DNA from 3 places in the Aerococcus sp. 150760013-2 genome. Region 2 is predicted to be linked to each of the others. Evidence: riboswitches for the same ligand, from Rfam matches in the RefSeq annotation. Region 2 holds a riboswitch; each other region holds the start of a gene.
What was found. A riboswitch is a leader RNA that binds a small molecule or an ion and turns the genes downstream of it on or off. The one in region 2 is predicted to bind thiamine pyrophosphate.
Positions count from the first base shown of each region.

Region 1: another riboswitch for thiamine pyrophosphate. It lies ahead of ACUW85_RS02900 (hydroxyethylthiazole kinase); the one in region 2 lies ahead of thiT (energy-coupled thiamine transporter ThiT).
Region 3: another riboswitch for thiamine pyrophosphate. It lies ahead of ACUW85_RS05740 (ECF transporter S component); the one in region 2 lies ahead of thiT (energy-coupled thiamine transporter ThiT).

Region 1 covers NZ_JBSEYI010000004.1:33,596-40,400, reverse strand. The annotation lists gene ACUW85_RS02930 (alpha/beta hydrolase) at 1-370, opposite strand, end outside; gene ACUW85_RS02925 (DNA/RNA non-specific endonuclease) at 482-1,843, opposite strand; gene ACUW85_RS02920 (winged helix-turn-helix transcriptional regulator) at 2,073-2,426, shown strand; gene ACUW85_RS02915 (NADPH-dependent F420 reductase) at 2,584-3,153, shown strand; gene ACUW85_RS02910 (YkvA family protein) at 3,437-3,724, opposite strand; gene ACUW85_RS02905 (GNAT family N-acetyltransferase) at 3,799-4,296, opposite strand; TPP riboswitch at 4,531-4,621, shown strand; gene ACUW85_RS02900 (hydroxyethylthiazole kinase) at 4,807-5,646, shown strand; gene thiE (thiamine phosphate synthase) at 5,646-6,272, shown strand; gene thiD (bifunctional hydroxymethylpyrimidine kinase/phosphomethylpyrimidine kinase) at 6,273-6,805, shown strand, end outside.
Region 2 covers NZ_JBSEYI010000005.1:51,968-58,772, reverse strand. The annotation lists gene ACUW85_RS03710 (hydroxymethylglutaryl-CoA synthase) at 1-253, shown strand, start outside; gene ACUW85_RS03705 (hydroxymethylglutaryl-CoA reductase, degradative) at 317-1,630, opposite strand; gene ACUW85_RS03700 (iron-sulfur cluster biosynthesis family protein) at 1,698-2,021, opposite strand; TPP riboswitch at 2,230-2,326, shown strand; gene thiT (energy-coupled thiamine transporter ThiT) at 2,474-3,037, shown strand; gene ACUW85_RS03690 (50S ribosomal protein L25) at 3,652-4,287, opposite strand; gene thrC (threonine synthase) at 4,554-6,038, shown strand; gene coaBC (bifunctional phosphopantothenoylcysteine decarboxylase/phosphopantothenate--cysteine ligase CoaBC) at 6,063-6,805, shown strand, end outside.
Region 3 covers NZ_JBSEYI010000008.1:60,098-66,902, reverse strand. The annotation lists gene ACUW85_RS05770 (deoxynucleoside kinase) at 1-49, shown strand, start outside; gene ACUW85_RS05765 (type 1 glutamine amidotransferase domain-containing protein) at 320-835, shown strand; gene thiW (energy coupling factor transporter S component ThiW) at 952-1,455, opposite strand; gene tenA (thiaminase II) at 1,445-2,140, opposite strand; gene ACUW85_RS05750 (energy-coupling factor transporter transmembrane component T family protein) at 2,140-2,802, opposite strand; gene ACUW85_RS05745 (ABC transporter ATP-binding protein) at 2,809-4,164, opposite strand; gene ACUW85_RS05740 (ECF transporter S component) at 4,161-4,727, opposite strand; TPP riboswitch at 4,855-4,943, opposite strand; gene ACUW85_RS05735 (YsnF/AvaK domain-containing protein) at 5,821-6,732, opposite strand.

The DNA of each region.
Region 1 (6,805 bases), on a different contig from region 2:
AAAATTGGCCAAATTGGATAGCAGTTTCTTTTAGGAAATCATGGCTTGATGTCATGACAAAAGCAGGGGGAAAGTTGGTAGTGATGTATTGTTCAACGGGTAGCTGAGCTTTGAGTTGATCAGTCATTTTTCCATCGAGGTAATAAGGAAAATCATCAGCGGAACCGATATTATTGCCGATGTAATAGGCACCACAATTTAAACCAACAGCGTTAAATTGGATGTTAGGTACTTGAAAGTCAAATAAATTTTGATAATTAGGATTTGAAGCAATTGTAGCGTACTGTTGAGTGAGTTGACCACCTGCAGAATCGCCCAATAAAAATAAATTGTCTAAATCAATGTAGTATTCTTCGCTATTTGCAGTCATCCATTCAGACAGCGAAGACTAAGCTTAATCATTACAATAATAAAAGACGAAATGCACTTTTCTTGAAGCGCATTTCGTCTTTTTTCGCGTATATACAACTTGTAGGGCGGATTACTCACCAACCATACCATCGCCGTCACGGTCGTCCATATATGGATACAACCAATGGTCTGAATAAATAGGCATTGAAAATCCTGCTGCTTTGGCTTCTTTAATGGTTACCTGACCGTTGCCATTGGCATCAACCGAACTGACATCACCGCCGGAAGCGGGCGCTGTGGTAGCGGGTGCACTTTCGGCTGCAGGGGCAGTTTCAGAAACGGTTGAAGATTGGTTTAAGTTTGGTAATGATTCATCTTGTGTTGGGCCTTCAGGTCCTACTGATGAGCCGTCTGCATAGTTGATTTCAACGTCTGGTTGGATGTTTGGTACATAGATATTGAATTGGATAGTCGCCCCGTTATCTTCAATAGAGAAACCTTCCATGTAAACACCGGATGCCAGTAGGTTATCCCCTTCGAATGCTGGTGTAATGCGGTAGCGGACATGGTTTTCTGTTTGCTCAATATAGTTAGCCACAAAGTTTTCAAATGGCAACATCCCTTCAGTATTAAACCATCTAGTCCCAGTCATCAAGTTGCGGGCATTGGCATCTTCACCAGTTAGTTGGTGGCCAATCAAATGAGATCGGTTATACAACCAACCACCTGAAACGTTGGCATACTTAGCTTGTTGCCAGCCAGTGGGTTTGATATCTGAAATATCACCACGTTCTGTAGTAGGCATCAGTTCGACTCCGAGGACAGCGTTTGCGGCGGTTACCCGACCTAAACTATCCAGTTCACCATATGATTCGTAGGCTTCAGTCGATGTAATATCCGCATTTGTAAAGTAAGGGATATTATCGTTAATTTCTATATAAGTTTGCCCAACTGGTACTGTACGTACTTTTGTGAATTCAGCGCTTGCTTGGCTGGCAATTTCACTTTCGGCTTTTGCTTTAGATTCAGTTGCTGCCTTTTCTTTAGACTCTGATTCAGCACGTTTCATAGAAGAGGCTTGGCGTGCACTTGATTCAGCGGCTAATTTTTTGTCATAAGATTCCTTGGAGGATTTTTGTGACGCATCTTTAGCGGACTTAGCAGCCGCTTCTTCGGCCGCTGATTCAGAAGCCTCATCGGAATCCTTATCAGAAGCTTGATCTGAGGTTATGACTTGTTCTTGTGGTTGAAGGTCAGTTTGATCGGCTTCGGTTTCACCTGTGTCTATTGAAAAGATGACAATCGTACCGATTAATGCAGCTGCTGAGGCAATCAAGCTGTTTCTCAACCATTGATTATTTGGCTTAATCTTGTAGAAAAACAAGGCCAGAATAGGCGCAACAACTAAAATGAATGGTGATAACAAGATAAATATTATCAGTAAAGCCAAGTAAGCCAACAAACGTAACCAGTTAATATTCTTTTTCTTCATTATTTATATTTCTCCCAAAAGTATCTATTCTTTCCCATATTGCCTAACATTATATCGGCCGTCATTCTAAACTGCAATGATTATCGTTCTTTTATTTACAAAATGTAAAATAGATAAAATTATTTCTCGTCAAGAGTTTACAAAATCAATGTCTGTAGTCTTTTTACAATAATCATCAGGCAAATTTCTGGTATGATACTTGTAATAGAAAGTCGATTGAGGTGAAATCATGTTAGCGAAAGAAGAATTACCGGTATGTCCAGTAGCGACAACGGTCGATTTAATTGGGAATAAATGGAAGGTTTTAATTATTCGAGAATTATTAAAGGGAACTTACCGTTTCAATGAACTGCACCGGTCTATTGAAGGAATCAGTCAGAAAGTCTTGACGGAAAACCTGCGCAAGTTGGAGTCAGACGGGATTATCCAGCGGACCGTCTATGCAGAAGTGCCGCCGAGAGTGGAGTATTCCTTGAGTGAATTGGGGGATACTTTAAGACCTATTATTGAAGTGATGCGTGCCTGGGGGAACGATTATTTGAACGGTAACCTGCCTGGAATTGAAAATACAGAAAAAAATTAAAAACTTTTTTGCTGGCAATGCCTTGGTATCTGTCATTACTTACCAATAAGTAAGTAGCTAAGGAAAAAGTGCCTACTTTTAGTAAGTGGATTTTCATGGTTAAATATACCTATCAACAAGTAACCAATAAACTTACAAATGAAAGAGGTATATAAACATGGCAAATATTACAGTATTCGGTAAAGGTAACATGGGTTCAGCAATCGGTGGCTTATTCCAAGAAGCAGGAAACGACGTCGCTTACATCGGTTCTCAAGACGGTAAACAAGCATTAGGCGACATTGTTGTATTGGCAGTGCCTTACGCAGCAGTAGATGGCATCATCTCTAACTACGTTGACGAATTAGCAGGCAAAATCATCGTTGATATCACTAACCCAGTAAATTTCGACACTTTCGATGGTTTAGTTGTGCCAGCTGACTCCTCAGCAGCCCAAGAAATCCAAGCAAAAGTAAGTGGTGCGAAAGTTATCAAAGCTTTCAACACAAACTTTGGGACTACATTAGCTTCTAAACAAGTTGGCGACAATACGACAACAGTTTTAGCAGCTGGTGAAGCAGACGCTAAAGCAACCTTCAAAGATGCATTAGAAGGTAGTGGCTTGAACTTTGTAGACGCAGGTGAATTATCACGTGCTCGTGAATTAGAAGCAATCGGCTTCCTACAAATCACATTAGCAGCCCGCGAAGAAATCGCGTGGACAGCAGGATTTGCAGTAGTTAAATAAGGCGAGTGGTGAGAAAAGTCGTTTAGACTCGATGGGCTGGACCAAAAGTCGAACAATTACTGTCAAGTAATTGGCGTATTTTGGGAAGCATTGGAAGAGTTTGACTTTTCAAGCCGATATTTAGACTGGAATTAGTTATAAAAATATTATAGATTTAACACAACCACCAACGACTCAGTTAATACTAGCTTGTTGGTGGTTTTTATTTTGCCACATCCACAAAAAATAAGCCGTAACACCCGGGGTAGTGGGTTTCACGGCTTTTAGGGGTAGGTATTTTAATCTAGTTGATCACTTTATTTGGATCAAAGTCGGTGTGTGTATTGGCTGTTTGCGTAGATTGTTTTTCATTGTAATTATCTAATAAGGACATGGCAATCGTCGTCAAGACACCAATTACAGCTGCGTCATCCACAAATCCCAAGGGACCGAAGATATCTGGTAAGACATCAGCTGGTAAGACGGTATAAGCGAGTGCTAATCCAGTAATCGCCTTGATGTAGGTAGGTGTTTCCTTATTAAATAAGGCTTTGGCGAACTTGCCCAAGGTCATTTTTGATGTTTGTTTCATTGCGTACATCATCCTTTCTCATGTCTATATATTAAATGGAAAAGGGATTTGATGTATCCGTCCTAAGACCTAATTTAGAGATTTGTCTTCGTTAGGTCTAGATACATGATGTGCATGTCTACATAACGACCGTCTTTCACTTGGAAACCGCCTGGAATAGTTCCCACAATTTCAAAGCCAAATTTCTCGTAAGTATGGATAGCAGCCTTGTTTTCGGCCACAACCGCGTTAAATTGAATCCCTCTAAAACCGTGCATTTTAGCCGTTTCAATGGATTTTGCTACCAAGTCATTGATCAAACCTTGACCCCGGAAGGCTTTATTCACTGCGTAAGTCCCGTTGGCTATGTGACTTGCCCGACCTTCGTTATTTGCTTTAATCAGGTAGTAGCCAGCAATCTGATCATCCACCAACAAGACGTCAACTTGATTATAAGCAGCCAGTTTATTCTCAAATGCGGCACTTGAATAGAGGTCTAAACCTGGGAAGGCGACACCGTCCACCAAAATATCGTTCCATATTTCTCTAAGAACTTCCGTGTCGACTTGAGTGTAATTTTTAAAATTTTTCATACTTTTAGACCTCCAATAAATTTGTGTCGAATACTCACTATTATACCTATATCAATCACATGCTTACAATAGTGCGTAAACAAGAGCATTCATTAGAAGGACGATATGCCATCTATGGTTATGGTAGGTAAAGCATAAGACCTAAGGCTTTACTTTTTTAACTATCGTTCAAAAGTACCTCAAATTGAAAGGGTTGACATTCCTTTAAAAGATTGTTTGAATAGAGTTAATTCATAGAGACGTTTGGGGTGCTGTGACAGCTGAGAATATACCCATGGAACCTGATACAGTTAATACTGGCGAAGGAAAATGTAGTAAATATTGTCAAAAATATGATTCGTTTGGTTTTTTGCCTTGCTATCATTCATTTGGACACTATTTCCCCCCTTTTGTCGAATACTGACAGGAAAGGGGGCTTTTTTTGTTTTCCAAAAGGTGTCTAGATAATTGAACACCAATGATACTTCACCATATTGATTTAAAAGATGCGATATTGAAAGGATTTAAAAGATGACAATCGATTTGTATACATTGAAAGCTTTACCAACTTACGACAACCCCTTCCCATTAGCCAAAAGCCCGCTAATCCAGTGCTTAACCAATACCGTGACGGTGGAATCGGTGGCCAACGCCTTATTATATGTGGGGGCGGCACCAGTCATGGCAGACCAGGCAGCTGAGATGGAAGATTTCTTCAATCAAAACGATGGGGCCTTGATCAATATTGGGAGTTTATCGCCTGAAAAAATCCGCAACATTTTATTGGCTGCTAGAACAGCTGACGAAACAGACACGCCTTTCGTTCTGGATTTAGTGGGGGTTTCAGCCAGTCCCTTGCGTAACGACTTAGCCCAAGAAATCAGCGCATTCACACCAGATGTCATCAAAGGCAACTTGTCTGAAATGCGGGCTTTCTGTGGTTTAGGCTCAACTGGACGAGGTGTTGACGCAGGGGCCGATGACCAAAGTGAGGCGGCCTTAGTGGAATTGGGCCAAGCCATGCAAGAATGGGTGTCAGAGCATGTCGGTATAACTCTATTAGCAACAGGACCAGTAGACGTGGTCGCTGATGCGTCAGGCATTTACTACTTGAAGAATGGGGTAGAGAATCTTGGTCGCTTTACTGGGACTGGAGACATTGTCGGCGCCTTGATTACAGCCTTATTAGGAGCTGGTCAACCAGCCCTAGAAGCTGTCATTTTAGCGGTATCTTACTTCAATTTATGTGGTGAAAAAGCGGACGCAACAACACATGGTCTAGCCGATTTTAGACAAGCAACATTGAATAACCTGTCTCTATTGTTAGAAGACGATGAATGGGTAACAGGTATCAAGGGAGGTCAACTATAATGGATTACAGTTTATATCTAGTCACAGCAGGTTTTGATTACCAAGAAGACACCTTTTTACAAGTGGTTGAAGACGCAGTCAAGGCGGGGGTTACTTTGGTTCAATTCCGGGACAAAACGGCAACCAGCCGCGATGCTTACGCCTTAGCCCAAAAATTGAAAGCCATCACCGACCGATACGATGTACCCTTGATCATCAACGACCGGGTGGATTTAGCGCTAGCGATGGACGCAGCGGGTGTCCATATTGGCGACGACGAATTGCCGGTTGACGTGGTTCGGAAACTCATCGGACCAGACAAGATTTTAGGGGTCTCAACCAAAACCCTAGCGCGGGCAGAAGAAGCCTACCAACAAGGGGCGGACTATTTGGGTGTCGGGGCCATCTTCCCAACAACTACCAAGGATTCCAGCCTAGTAACAGTAGAAACTTTACAGACGATCAGCAGCCAAGTAGCTATCCCAGTTGTCGCAATTGGCGGCATTCAATTGGATAATATCAAAACATTAGCCGGTAGTGGGATTGCGGGGATTTCAGTAGTTTCTGAAATTATGTTGGCAGATTCGGTGACACAACGCGTAAGAGATTTAAAAGCTAAAGTAGCAGATATTTTGGAGGTGGACTAAATGGTAAATTCAACACCACAAGTAGTGACAATCGCTGGGTCTGACTCAGGTGGGGGCGCAGGGATTCAAGCCGACTTGAAAACTTTCCAAGCTCGCAAAGCCTTTGGTATGTCGATTGTGGTCGCCTTGACTGCGCAGAATACTTTAGGCGTCCAATCGGCCTTACCAGTACCCTTGGACTTTATCGATGCACAATTTGCCTCATTGAAAGCGGACTTCAGAATTGGCGCTGTCAAAACAGGCATGTTATTTAACGGTGCTTATGTAGAGAATGTGGTTAAAAATCTGAAAGAGGTAGACTTTGGACCTTTAATCGTTGACCCAGTCATGGTGGCTAAGGGTGGCCATCAATTGTTGGACCAAGACGCCGTCGACGCCATTCAAAACAAATTACTCCCTCTTGCGACCTTAGTCACACCAAATATTCCTGAAGCAGAAATCATCGCTGATATGACCATTGAATCAGAAACGGATATGTTGGCGGCGGGATTGAAGATACAAGGATATGGGGCTAAAAACGTGATTGTCAAAGG
Region 2 (6,805 bases):
TGGCCTTTATTCATACGGATCAGGCGCAGTAGGTGAGTTCTTCTCTATTACTTTAGTGGAAGGCTTCAAGGGCATGTTAGCTGACGAAAGTCATCAAGCCATGTTAGATAACCGCGTCCAACTATCGGTTGCCGACTACGAATTGATTTTCCAAGAAGAATTACCAACAGATGGTAGTCAATTAGTTTTATCTGAAGATGAAGAGCAATTCCAATTAGCTGGGGTAGAAGGCCACAAACGATTGTATAAATAAAGAAAATCGTTACCTAGAAGAAGTATCAACTTCAAGTGGGTAACGATTTTTTGCTTATTTCGATTATTCTTGTCGTAATTTTTCTAAAATTTCTTTGGCTGCGGCCAGGTTCTTATGGTCAGCGTTTTCTAAGGCCGTCACTACGGCATTAATTTCTTGGTCGCCGTCAGCACCTGCTTGAATGGCCAATGATTTAGCTTGTAACTGCATGTGGCCAGCTTGGATGCCTTCAGTAACAAGGGCCCGAACTGCGGCAAAGTTTTGCGCTAAGCCTAGTGAAACAGCAATTTCCATCAGATGTTTAGCGTCCGATTGACCTAAAATTGACTTGGTTACTTGCACAGTTGGGTGGATCCCAATCGACCCGCCAACAGCCCCTAAGGCTAGCGGTAGGGTGAGTTCACCAGATAAAATTTCTCGGTCACTGTCGTAAGTCCATTTGGCTAAGCCTCGGTATTGGCCGTCTCGAGCTGCGTAGGCATGGACACCCGCTTCAACTGCCCGCCAATCATTTCCAGTGGCCAATACAAAAGCGTCGACCCCGTTCATGATTCCCTTGTTGTGTGTGGTCGCCCGGTAAACATCCACTTGCGCCAACTGGCTAGCTAAAGCGATTTTGCTGGCCACTTCAACCCCGGAAATAGGGCCTTTATCCAGTAAACGGGCCGTAATTTCACAAGACGCCGTTGCCGTCGCTTCAACCGCATAATTGGATAGGATAGCCATCAACCCATCAATATTCGCTATAAAATCCACCTGTCCAAGAATATGCGCCTTCAAAGCCTCCAGCATAGTATTCATCATATTGGCCCCCATCGCCTCCTGAGTGTCTATCGTTAGATACACAATGAAAAAAGAGGCACTACTATCGGTTGCTGGATAGTATTGACTACGGATGGACCGTGCGCCACCACCGCGCCCAACAATGGAAGGGTAGGCTGCATTAGCCACAATCAGTAAATCATCCGCAAATTCTGTCACATACGCTTCAAGGCGTAAGGCCTGCGCGTCATCTTCAAGTCCGGTAAAAGCAATTTGCCCACTCATCAAACGCTGGTTGACCTGGCTTTTAAAACCGCCTGCCTGCTGGATAATTTTACCGCCATTTGAAGCAGCCGCAATCACAGAAGGTTCCTCAGTCACCATAGGAATGTGGATTTCTTGATCGTTTATTAGAAAGTTTAAGGCCAAACCATAGGGAAGTCCGTAGGTTGAAAGGGCATTTTCAATCATATTATCAGCAATTTCAGTGGGTAAACCTTGGCCGTTTTTTAAAAATTCAGCTTGGTCACTAGTGATATGCTCTTGGTCCACTAAGACATCGATACGGTCTTGACGAGACTTTTTATAGTAGGATTTGAATGGATTTTCAGACATGATAACTCCTTTTTCAATAAAGAAACGGACCAGTATACCTAGCCCGCTTGGTTAAAAATAATATATATTATGACGCTTTTTGTAGGTAGATATTATCGTTCATTACATGACCATCAACGATTAAAATGAAAACTTGTCTAAAGTCATCGAAATCAATGCGGTTATCATGGCCTAAAAATTTTAAAGCACTCTTTCTTACGTGAACTTGGCCAATATGGGTTTCTAGTACCTCGTCGTAGGCGGAAAAATCCGTCTCATTGGTCCGCAAAACCAGGTCAACTTCCTGTTCATTAGAAATATGTAAATATTGTGTATCATTTAAACAAATATGTTCAAATTGTGATAATGATTGCAATTTATTGATCGCTTTATTCGAAAAAAATAGCTTCAAATTTCATCCCCCCATAGGCCTCAAAATAAAAGAATGCAAAAAATACGTTCTTAAGAATATATCATATTGATGATATTAATACAATAGTGTGGTTTTGATGAACCAGCGCTCAATTCTATTATACAATAAGTAAGAACGATTATAAAATGTTTGGGTTACCACTTGCTAAAGATGCAAGATTAGCATATACTAAAAGAAATAATATACTTGTGTGCACTAGGGGAGCTTTTGCTGAGATGTTTAAAAACAGACCCTCATAACTTGATCCGGTTTATACTGGCGAAAGGAAGTGTTCAATAGCCATTTGTTGGTGAATGATTTAATGCGTTAAATCGTTGAATACATTGAGAGGTCGTGTTTGTCACAATTGTGATAGATGCGATTTTTTTATTTGCTTTGATGATATTTCAAAATAGCTTTCAATGTGCTTACAAAGGAATGGAGAAGAAGAAATGAGATCAGTTAAGTTAAATGAAAATATCGAGGCTGCTATTGCAGCAGTAATTGCTTTTATAGTATCAATGATACCGATTGAAATTGGCCCAAGCTTTGGGGTCCAAATTTCACTAGCCATTATTTATATTGTAGCGTTTAGAAGAGGGATTCGTGCTGGTTTATTGTCAGGATTCTTGTTAGGACTGATTAAATTTATTTCTGGATTTGCCAGTATTTTAACACCAGTACAAGGTATCATAGAATATATATTTGCCTTTGCCTTAGCTGGATTAGCGGGTATTTTTGCCCTACAAATCCAAGAAGCAGCAAAGAATAACCATGAAAAAAACTTATTCCTATATGTAGGACTAGCAACTTTCATCGCCATATTTGCAGAATACTTTGTCCACTTCCTAGCCGGTGTAGCTTTTTGGGGCCAATTCGCACCAGAAGGCATGAGCCCATGGGTATACTCAGGTGTAATGAACGCCATGTCAGGACTTGCGACATGGGGCGCGTGCTATGCTATTTCTTACCTACTAATCAAAACCAATAAGAAAATTATCCTAGTTGAAAAATAAATATCCGCAAGCAAAACAGGGCCGTGACGTAGAAATCACGCCCTGTTTTTTGATGCATGTAGTTATTTGGTTAATGACGTAAATTCTTTGAAAATGTGCAGTGCAAATGCAAAACTTTGGTAATTATTGTTCTTAAATAATGCGTTACGTAGCGTTATCAATCTTGTGTTGAATAGCGGAGTAGCGTACGAGTGGTTTGACACTGTTTTTGAGAGCGAATGGATAGAATTATTAAATCGAATTAATATATTGACGGTAAAATGACTTGAAATAATATCCTTAGGGAGTGCAGAGTAAGGCAACGTTTCATGTAACCCCTAATTGTCCAAAATAAACTAGATTTTTCAAAATGATCTACAGTTAAAAGAAATTTTAAGTACAGTTTTTTCGAATAGCATTCCCGATATAGGTTGAAACTTACCTGGCATGCCGTCGCAGTGAAGTAGGATAGTCAGCCAAGCCCTTAGACTAAGGCTAAGGACTTGGCCCCGATGGATTTAAGGGCATGACAGGTAAAGTGAAAGCCGAAGAATTTCTAATTTTTAAAGAAAACAAAAAACCAGAGTGAAATAAATCACTCCGGTTCTTATGTAATGAAAGGAATTGAAAAAATATTAGTTTTCAGTATCTTCTACAATTTGGCCTTCTTTTTCATCGATTAATTCTGGTTCAGCAACCTCTGCATCTGGGTCAACTTCTTCTGGCTCTTCAACTGGAGCAGAAATAGCTACAACAACCTCTTCAGCATCTGTTACTAATTCAATATCGCTAGCAAGTTTTAAGTCACCAGCAGTTACTGAGTCACCAATAGCTAAGCCTGTAACGTCAACTTCAACTGAATCTGGCGCAGTTGCTGGGTCAGCAACAACGTTAATTTCAAGTGTTGTCGTAGAAGCTACACCTTCTTGATCTGCTAAAGCATCTTCGTTAACAATAACGATAGATAATGGCATTTCAAGTTTTTGGCCTTTTTTGATTGCTTGTAAAGAAATGTTGTAGATAGTTGGTTTCAACGCTGATTGTGAAATTTCACGTACGTAAACTGTATGTGTCTTACCATCTAACTCTAAATCAAATACTGAGTTAAGACCTAATTCACGACGAATTTGTTCTACATCAGATACTGACAATGAGATGTTAACTGGATCTAAGTCACTTGCGTACACAACGCCGGGAACTAAGTCTTCTTTACGTAATTGTTTAGCTGCTGAAGTACCAGCGCCATCACGTTTTTGAGCTGTAAATTTCATTCGAATACCTCCTGAGTATATACGTTTGTATTTACGTTTCCTACAATTTAAAAATTTAGAAACACACTTAATGTTAACATATATGAGTAATAAAATCTATTTTAAGCTATAAACATGCAATAATTCATTTGGATTGTCTAATAAGAGAATTATGAGAAAAGTAGCCCACACTGCCATAAAGGGACCTTCTGTGGTAAAATGAAGCAAATATAAAGAGTGACTGGTATGGATAAAAAGGGTAAAACGAGTCGCTTAGGAGGAATATGATGCAATTTAAAAGTACACGTAACCAGGATAATATCGTGACAGCTTCACAAGCCATTGTTCAAGGATTGGCAACTGATGGCGGGCTTTACGTCCCAACAGAATGGCCTAGCATTGACCTTGATTGGTCTGAATTAAAAGAGATGACCTACCAAGAATTGGCTTATTTTGTTATGTCTATCTTTTTTGATGACTTTTCTGAAGCAGATTTAAAAGCTTGTATTGATGGTGCTTACGATGAAAAATTCGATACAGATGTAATTGCGCCATTAGCAAAAGTTGGCGAAGACTACTATTTAGAATTATTCCATGGTCCAACGATTGCCTTTAAAGACCTAGCGCTACAAATCTTACCTCATTTAATGAAAAAATCAGCTGAAATGAATGCCAACGACAAAGAGATTGCCATTTTGACAGCTACTTCAGGCGACACTGGTAAGGCAGCAATGGCTGGATTCGCAGATGTACCAGGTACAAAAATTATTGTCTTCTACCCGCAAGGTGGGGTTTCTACCATTCAAGAAAAACAAATGGTAACACAAAAAGGGGGCAACACATTTGTGGTGGCAATTGAAGGGAACTTTGATGATGCGCAAACAGAAGTAAAACGCTTATTTAACGATGAAGCTTTACGCGCTGATTTAGCGGCAGAAAACATCCAATTCTCATCAGCGAACTCAATGAATATCGGGCGCTTAATTCCGCAAGTGGTGTACTACTTCTACGCATATGCCCAATTAGTGAAACACGAAGAAATTGAAGCGGGCAGTCCGGTCAACTTTGTGGTCCCAACAGGAAACTTCGGGGACATCTTAGCTGGTTACTATGCACAAAAATTAGGCCTACCAGTTGGTAAATTGGTTTGTGCTTCAAACGATAACACTGTCTTATACGACTTCTTCAACACAGGCGTTTACGACAAAAACCGTGAGTTCAAGTTAACTATTTCGCCATCAATGGACATCTTAGTTTCAAGTAACTTCGAACGGATGTTATTCCACGCTTTAGGGGATGACGTGGCCCAATTGTCAGGCTTGATGAATGACCTAGATCAAAAAGGGCGGTACGAATTCCCAGCTGAACTGAGCGAGAAATTTGCATCCTTCCTTGGCGAATTTGCCGACGAGGACCAAACTAAAGCTGAAATTGACCGCGTATACCAAGAATACGATTATTTAATGGATCCGCATACTGGTGTTGCATCAGCGAGTCTACAAAAATTGAAAGCCAAAGATGCCCTAAGTGGACCGAGCGTTGTTGTGTCAACAGCTAGCCCATACAAGTTCCCGCAAGCTGTTTTGACAGCTATTGGACAAGGTGTTGAAAATGCGACTGACGATGAATTGGTAGCCAACATTAAATCTGCAGGAAACCGCGATTATCCAAATGCCATCAAAGAAATCCAAATTGCTGAAGTACGCCACAACCGTGTGTCGACTGTAGCGGATATGAAGGAAACAGTTGTGGGTATTTTAACTAGAGAATAAGTCAATTGGAAAGTGTAGGAGACCATGCTTAAAGGATTAAATTTAACAGTCGTTGTCACAGGCGGCATCGCAGCGTATAAAATCCCAGATTTTGTCCGTACCCTCATTAAAGCAGGGGCTAATGTGCGCGTTGCCTTGACACCGTCTGCCAAGCAATTTGTCACACCATATACCTTTGAAGTCCTAACCAAATATCCACCATTAGTTGAAGGTGTCCACTGCCCGGATACCGTGGCCCATATCGCTTTAGCCGATTGGACTGACTACGCCATCGTTATGCCAGCAACCGCCAATACAATTGGGAAATTTGCCAATGGCATTGCGGATAACGAAGCATTGTCCATGATGTTGGCGCTCAATTCGCCACTTTTATTTATCCCGGCGATGAACGAGAAAATGTGGGCCAACAAGGCTACTCAACGTAACATAAGCCAACTCCGTTTAGACGGCCACATTGTGGTTGAACCAGATACCGGCTTCCTAGCTGAAGGTTACGAGGGGAAAGGTCGGATGCCAGCACCTGAAGCTGTATTCCAAGCCCTATTAGCCTATATTGCCATCGATAAGCAGGGGCAAACTCTTGATTTAACCGGGCATAAACTACTGGTATCAGCTGGCGGGACTACAGAGAAATTAGACCCCGTCCGATTCTTGACCAACCGTTCTTCTGGCAAAATGGGTTTGGCTATCGCCAATGCGGCCGCACTAGCTGGCGGACAAGTGACCCTAGTCCGTACTGACCACGCTAAAAATCTGCCTGTTCTACC
Region 3 (6,805 bases), on a different contig from region 2:
CGTTGCGAAAAAAATTCAAGATAAGTGGGCAACACTCCAAAAGAATTGATCATTATAATTATTACCACTTGAGCTTTTTTTACTTTGTTAAATCACTTCCATATAAATTCTAATAGCCACGGGAGTTGTGGTGCGGTAAATAATATATGAACTTACCTTAGAATATATGGTTAACATGCCAATATTAGCTTGTTAACCAATATAATGGAAATTGTTCTTTAATATTGATCAGTTAAATATCATATAATGCATATCCTTTGCATGCAATAAATATATCCTTTATGATATATTTATCAAAACTTTAAGGAGGCTATAAATTATGGCAAAAATTGCAACTGTATTAGCAAACTTATTTGAAGACTCTGAATATATTCAACCAAAGAAAGCTTTAGAAGCAGCAGGACATGATGTAGTAACTATTGGTATTAAGGCTGGCGAAACTGTTCAAGGTAAAACAGATGGAACAGAAGTAACCATTGAAAAAGCTATTGATGAAGTGAAAGCTGAAGAATATGATGCACTGTTCATTCCAGGTGGTTACTCTCCTGATGAATTGCGCGCAGATGAGCGTATGTTAGACTTTGTGCGTCATTTCGATAATGATAACAAATGGATCTTCACCATCTGTCATGGTCCTCAATTATTGGTCAATGCCGAAACCTTAAAAGGTAAAGACATTACCGCAGTCAAACAAGTGGCAATTGATGTAAAAAATGCTGGTGCCAATTTCTATGACAAAGAAGTTGTAATCGATGAAGCTGGTAAATTAATTTCAAGCCGTACGCCTGAAGACTTACCTGCATTTAATCAAGCAATTGTCGATGCATTGAAATAAATTCTAAAATAGCTAAAAGCAAGCGTTACATCTGAACAGGTGTAGCGCTTTTTTTATAACACTTTTTATAGAAAAAAACTACCTCGCTAAAGGTAGTTTTTTGTGCCTTCAACTTATTAGTCAAATGTTTTCTTGACCCGTTGAATATAAGGCACTTTGTCTATTCTGACCAGGACTAGGTAGGCAATTAATGACCCTGATAATGCCCCTAAGATAAACCGCGGTGTATAGACAAACCAATACATACCTTGGGCAGACCCTGTAAACCAGACCATGATTGGGTAAGAGAGTAAGGACCCAATCAAGCCTGTTCCAATAAATTCGCCTATTATGGCACCAAGATATGTATTCATCCATTTATAACCCACACCAGCCAAAAAGGCCCCAAATACGGCACCAGTAAGTGCTAGCGGTGGAATCCCAAACAAGATCATCCGGAGAATCCCACATGCGAGTGCCATCACTGTCCCATATATGGGACCCATCAACACAGCAGCAATCACATTCATGACACTAGACATTGGGGCAATCCCTTCCACCCGAAATAGTGGTGAAAGGACAACATCCATGGCTATCATCATGGCTAAGATCGTCATTTTTTGTACTTTATTATTTGTCATCATGTTGGATACCCTCCGGCCAAGTTTCAAAATTAAAAGCCATTTCCCAGAAATTAAATTCCATTCTAGCACTTATGACAAATGCGGAAACCATACTATCCTTTTCTTCCTGACTAGACTCAGCGTACAGACGGTTCAATAGGGCACATTCCTTTTCGATAGCCTCACTTGCTTCTTCCCCACCGTATGTCTCAATCCATCTTTGGTAGATTGGGACAGGTGACGTCACATTTAATTGTCTTAACCGTTGACCAATTTCAAAATACAGCCAAGAACATGGCAATAAACTAGCCGCCGCAATCGCATCATTATTTTCCACTAACTGCCGGTACATATGTGACACATAGTGGTAAGCAGTTGGCGCAACGCCTGTTCCTTTTAATTCGTCATCCGTTACCGCCAATTCTTCAAAAAAGTTGGCACGAATCGCTAATTCACCTTCCGCTAAATGGCCGGCATTTTCAAGCATCTGCGTCTTTAATGCAGGCTCTTCAGTAATTTCCGCGACTTTCTTATACAGTGCTGAAAAGTGACGCAAATAATAAGCATCTTGGATCAAATAGTAACGGAAGTTTTCAATAGGTAACGTCCCATCTTGTAGCTGCAAAATAAAAGGATGGTTGAAACTCCCCTCCCAAAAGGGTCTCGTTTGACTGCGGGCGATTTCTGTAAAAGTTTTTTCCATTAAATCATATTCTCCAATCTCATAATCATATTGCCGACGATAATTAAACTCATGCATAAAACAATAGCTGGTGTAGACATTTTCCAATGACGGTACTGGTGGCGAGGCTGGTCTTCAGAGAAACCTCTAGAATACATGGCTTCTGCGTACCGATCCCGCCAATTGAGGGCTAGAAAGATCACTTTCACATAATAGAGAGATGACCATGGATATAATTTCTTCCCCCTTAATAAACTGGCATCATGCATACTCTTGATTTCCCTTTGAATTTCAGGCACAGCATGTATCACAACCAACAATCCATAGATAAAAATAGCCGGTACTTTATACTGTTCAAAAATTAGTAAGCAGTCTTGTAAATCAACGGCAACCATAAATCCTATTCCTAAAGCCGCAAAGGCATAGGTTCTAGTGAATAATACCCAAGCGTCATCTAGGCCACTTCCTTGGATATAGACCGACCAAAAAGTGGTGATGGCAGGAATAAAAGGTAGGGCTAACAAAAATACCAGTACGCCAAACCGTTTTTTAACAGCTAAGTAGGTCACAACCATCAATAAGACATAAATATTCAGCCAAACCGAATAGGTAAAAGATATTTCAATCGTGAACAAGAATACCAAGGCCAGAATAGCTGGAATCGCTGTTTTCTTCTCTTCCATCAATTATCAAACCTCCTTCAGCACTTGATTGGACAAGTGAATATGATGATCACTTACACTTTCCAGCGGACCAAGGCGATGAGACACAATCAAGAAATCCGTATCTCTTTTCTTGTCTTCAATCCAATCCGCAAAGTAATCACTGGCTTTCAGGTCCAAACCCGCAAAAGGCTCATCCAGCATTAAAAACTGGTGGTCTAGACTCAACAAGGCGATTAATTGCACCATCTTCTTCTGCCCCTCGCTTAAATGATATAAACTTCGGTCTAAAACGTGGCTGATATGCAAGTCTTCAAGTGCCTGCATCTGTCGGTCACGAATTTCACCAGCATCTTCATTTGGAAACCGTAACTCACTCGCTACTTCCAACGTCACAAATTGTTGGGCTGCATCTTGAACAGCCAAGGTGAGTGATTCGTATAAGCTTTTCTTGCCCCAAAACCTTGAAAGTATCCGGTCCTGAAACCGCATCTTGCCCTTGTAAGGGTGTAACTGCGCCATGGCCTTTAATAAAGTCGATTTCCCCGCCCCATTATCGCCAGTTAGGGTGGATACACCCTTTTGAAAAGTAAATTTTTCTTGGTGAAGCAAGGTTCTATCGCCTTGTTTGATAGCAATATTATCCAGGGTGAAAGCTGATTCCCTGCTAGCTTGACCACTAGTCAACAATGGAATAGGCGCTTTTTCCGGCAAGGTGGCTACATCTGCTTCAGAAAGTTGGCCGTCTCGCATGATAAAGAATCGGTTGATTAGCCCCTTATAGTCAGTCAACTCATGGTCTACCACCATAATCAACTTGCCTTGCTGTCTTAATTTCGCCAACATGTTAATCAAGAAAAGTCTAGAGGCTGGGTCAATTGATGCAAAGGGTTCGTCTAAAAAGAAAACTGGTGGATTGACTGCAATCAAGATGGCCAAGGCCGCCCGCTGCTTCTCCCCACCTGACAGGGTCATCAAGTCTTGCTCTAATAAATGTCTGATACCCAAATCGTCAACCGCTTGATTTAAGCGTACTTTGGCCTGATCATAAGGTAGACCGCAATTTTCTAAGGCAAAGAAGCATTCTCGTTCCAGGGTTCGCATGGTAAATTGTTGACCCGGATTTTGAAACATCAACCCGATTTTCTGAGCTTTTTCTGGAATAGTATAGTCTGACATCCGCTGGCCATCCATTACAACATTCCCTTGAAAACTTGCACCATTGAAGCCAGCTATGGTATGGATGAAGGTGCTTTTCCCGCTACCACTATCACCTGTCAGTAAGATAAAATCGCCTAGCTGCCAATCACAAGAAATCCTGTCTAGGATGACGGTCTCATTTTTCCGGACGGTCAAGTCACTGATTTGTACTAAGGCGCTCATTGGGCAATTCCTTTGGCTTGTACTCTGTTGAATAAGCTAACGATTTGTTTTGTTAGAAAGACACCGAAAAATGTCACTGAAATCAGACGAACTAAGAATAAAGCCACGACCAAACCAAGGCCATAAGTCGCGTAGCCAAATTTGAAGAATTCAAAGGCAAAACTAAATACCGTTGTCCCAATGGCACCATAAACTAAAGTAGTCGTATCATAGCGTTCGTATTTGGTAACAAGGAAGCCCGCTTCAGTACCCAGTCCTTGAATTAAGCCAGAAAGTAAAACACCAGCCCCAAAATATGACCCATATAGCATCTCGGCAAGGGCGGCAAAGACCTCACCTAACAAGGCACTGCCTACTTTCGGAATCAACATACCCGCCACTGGCGCCGCAATCGTCCACATACCAAATAAGATTTCATTGGCAAATGGCGTTAAACCAAACGGTGTTAATAGGGACACTAAAACGGCATATAGGACACCTGCCCCCATAAATACAGCTCCAAATAAGAAAGCTAGAAATGCTAAAAAGATGACGTCGGGCAATGCCCATTTAAATTTTTCCATCAAAAAAACCCCTTTTCCTATATTTTTAAAAATAGAGGCATAAGGGGTGAGCAAAGGCGAATTCGCTTCTTGTTTTAAACACTTTAATAAACTATCCAGACACACTTGGTCCGATAGTTTCCGTATCATAAACATTTTTACATTTCCCTTCGCCAGTATTAACTGTGTCAGGTTCAATGGGTATAATCTCAGCTTTCGGCACCCCAAATGTCACTACTATATGAATGTATCTCCGATACTAACACATCGATCTAGAAAATGAAAGTGGCAATTTATATAATGTTTTTCAATTACAACAGAAAATAGCAGTATAATGCATATAACCATGCATCATTTTTTATGATTTTCTTACTTTATTAGAAATATCAAGGAAGTAAAAGTAGCGGATATATCCGTCTATCAATTTGGATATAATAGAACTTAGATACAGTATGACGAAGGAGCGAAAGAGATTAAGAAGATTGATTTATTTCAGAGCGAACTCAATAAGACTATTCCCTTAGAGTATATTGGTCGAGTTCTGTACACCGGTGAATCATTTGGTGTAGATTCACTTACAAAAGGTCAAAAATATAATGTTGTTAGAGATGAGTTTGGCACGCTAACGATAGTAGATGCTAGCGAAGAAGATTATATTTATGATTTCAATAATCCTAGACCTTTGGATGGTTCCTCTAAAGGTGGTAACTTTACAATTGTTGATGATCCTAGAAAGCTTCTAAAAAAATTAATTTAAAATAAATACCTACTATGTTTAGAAGATGTTTATTTTACCCAAACTAAAAGCCATTAGCCTGTAAGCCATTAGCTGGGAATGATATTCACTTCGTTTGGAACGTAGATAGCATTTAAAATGTATTTAGATATGTTTTGGATTATTCATTGCTCATATTCCCATGGCGATTGTTTCATCACTGGGTGGCCGGATGGGTGCTAGATTAACGAAACATTCTGCAGAAGAAATACGTGCGTAGACCATAAAATAAAGTATTGAAATTAAAAGCTAAGAATGTTTTGGTGATGGTGCTAAAGAAACACACCCTCTCAACTTTAAGAAGTTGAAAGGGTGTGTTTCTTAATTACAGCACATTTATTAGATACGATCTGGTCTATCTGGATCTTCCAAATCGATTGTCTCATCGTCCAAAGTGGTATCTGTTCTTCGTACATTGCCACTTGATTCAATATCAATTTCTTCTCTACGAATATCTTCAGAGACATGTTCGACATCTTCTTCATGTTCTTTTTTGATTTCAATTTCTTCTGTTACAACCGTGTCTTTATCGACGACTACTTTTTCCTCATGAACTGGGATAGTGATAGATTCTGTTTCATCGTCAAAAGTTGTATCCGTTATGTCTACTTCACCATCGTGAACAGCTCTTCTTTCAATCACCACTTCTTCACGCTCGACAGGCACTTCAATTGTTTCCGTATCATGGACGGTCTTTTTCGTCACATGTACTTCACCGGTTTGGACTTCCTCTTTACCGACATGTAGACGTTCTTCTTTTAATTGAATCGTTTCGTTTTCTGTCATCTCAGTGGTGTCTTGAACTTCTCGATCCATTCCAACGGTGGTGTCCACTTCAGGTAAATCACTCTCTAATGGTGTAACATTCGTATCGGCCATTTCACTGTGTATTTCAGTATCTCCACGATAGTTACGAACAGCAATTACAGTATAACCATCTTGAATGTCTTCTCTATAAGGAGTTATAAAGTCGTCTTGTGTCGTCTCTACACCATAATCATCGTCCATTGTAAACATATCTTTTATTTCATCCCAGAATGAACGGTCTTCATCACCTCTTGTTGAGGAAACTTCATCTGCAGTTCGCATATCTACGCCCAATGTATCTTCGAATTGATTAAAATTCGCACGATTAGAATAGAGTGCAATGTCATTTCTAGCATAGCCTTCACGTTCTAATCTTTTTAATGTCACTCTTACTTCTGCCGGATCACGGTACTTACCTATAACCGTATATGAATCTCTTTCCATTTTAACTTCCTCCTCTTATCTTTTAACCAATAGAAAGTGTTAAAGCACTTCCTTCCACTATTCATATTTTAAT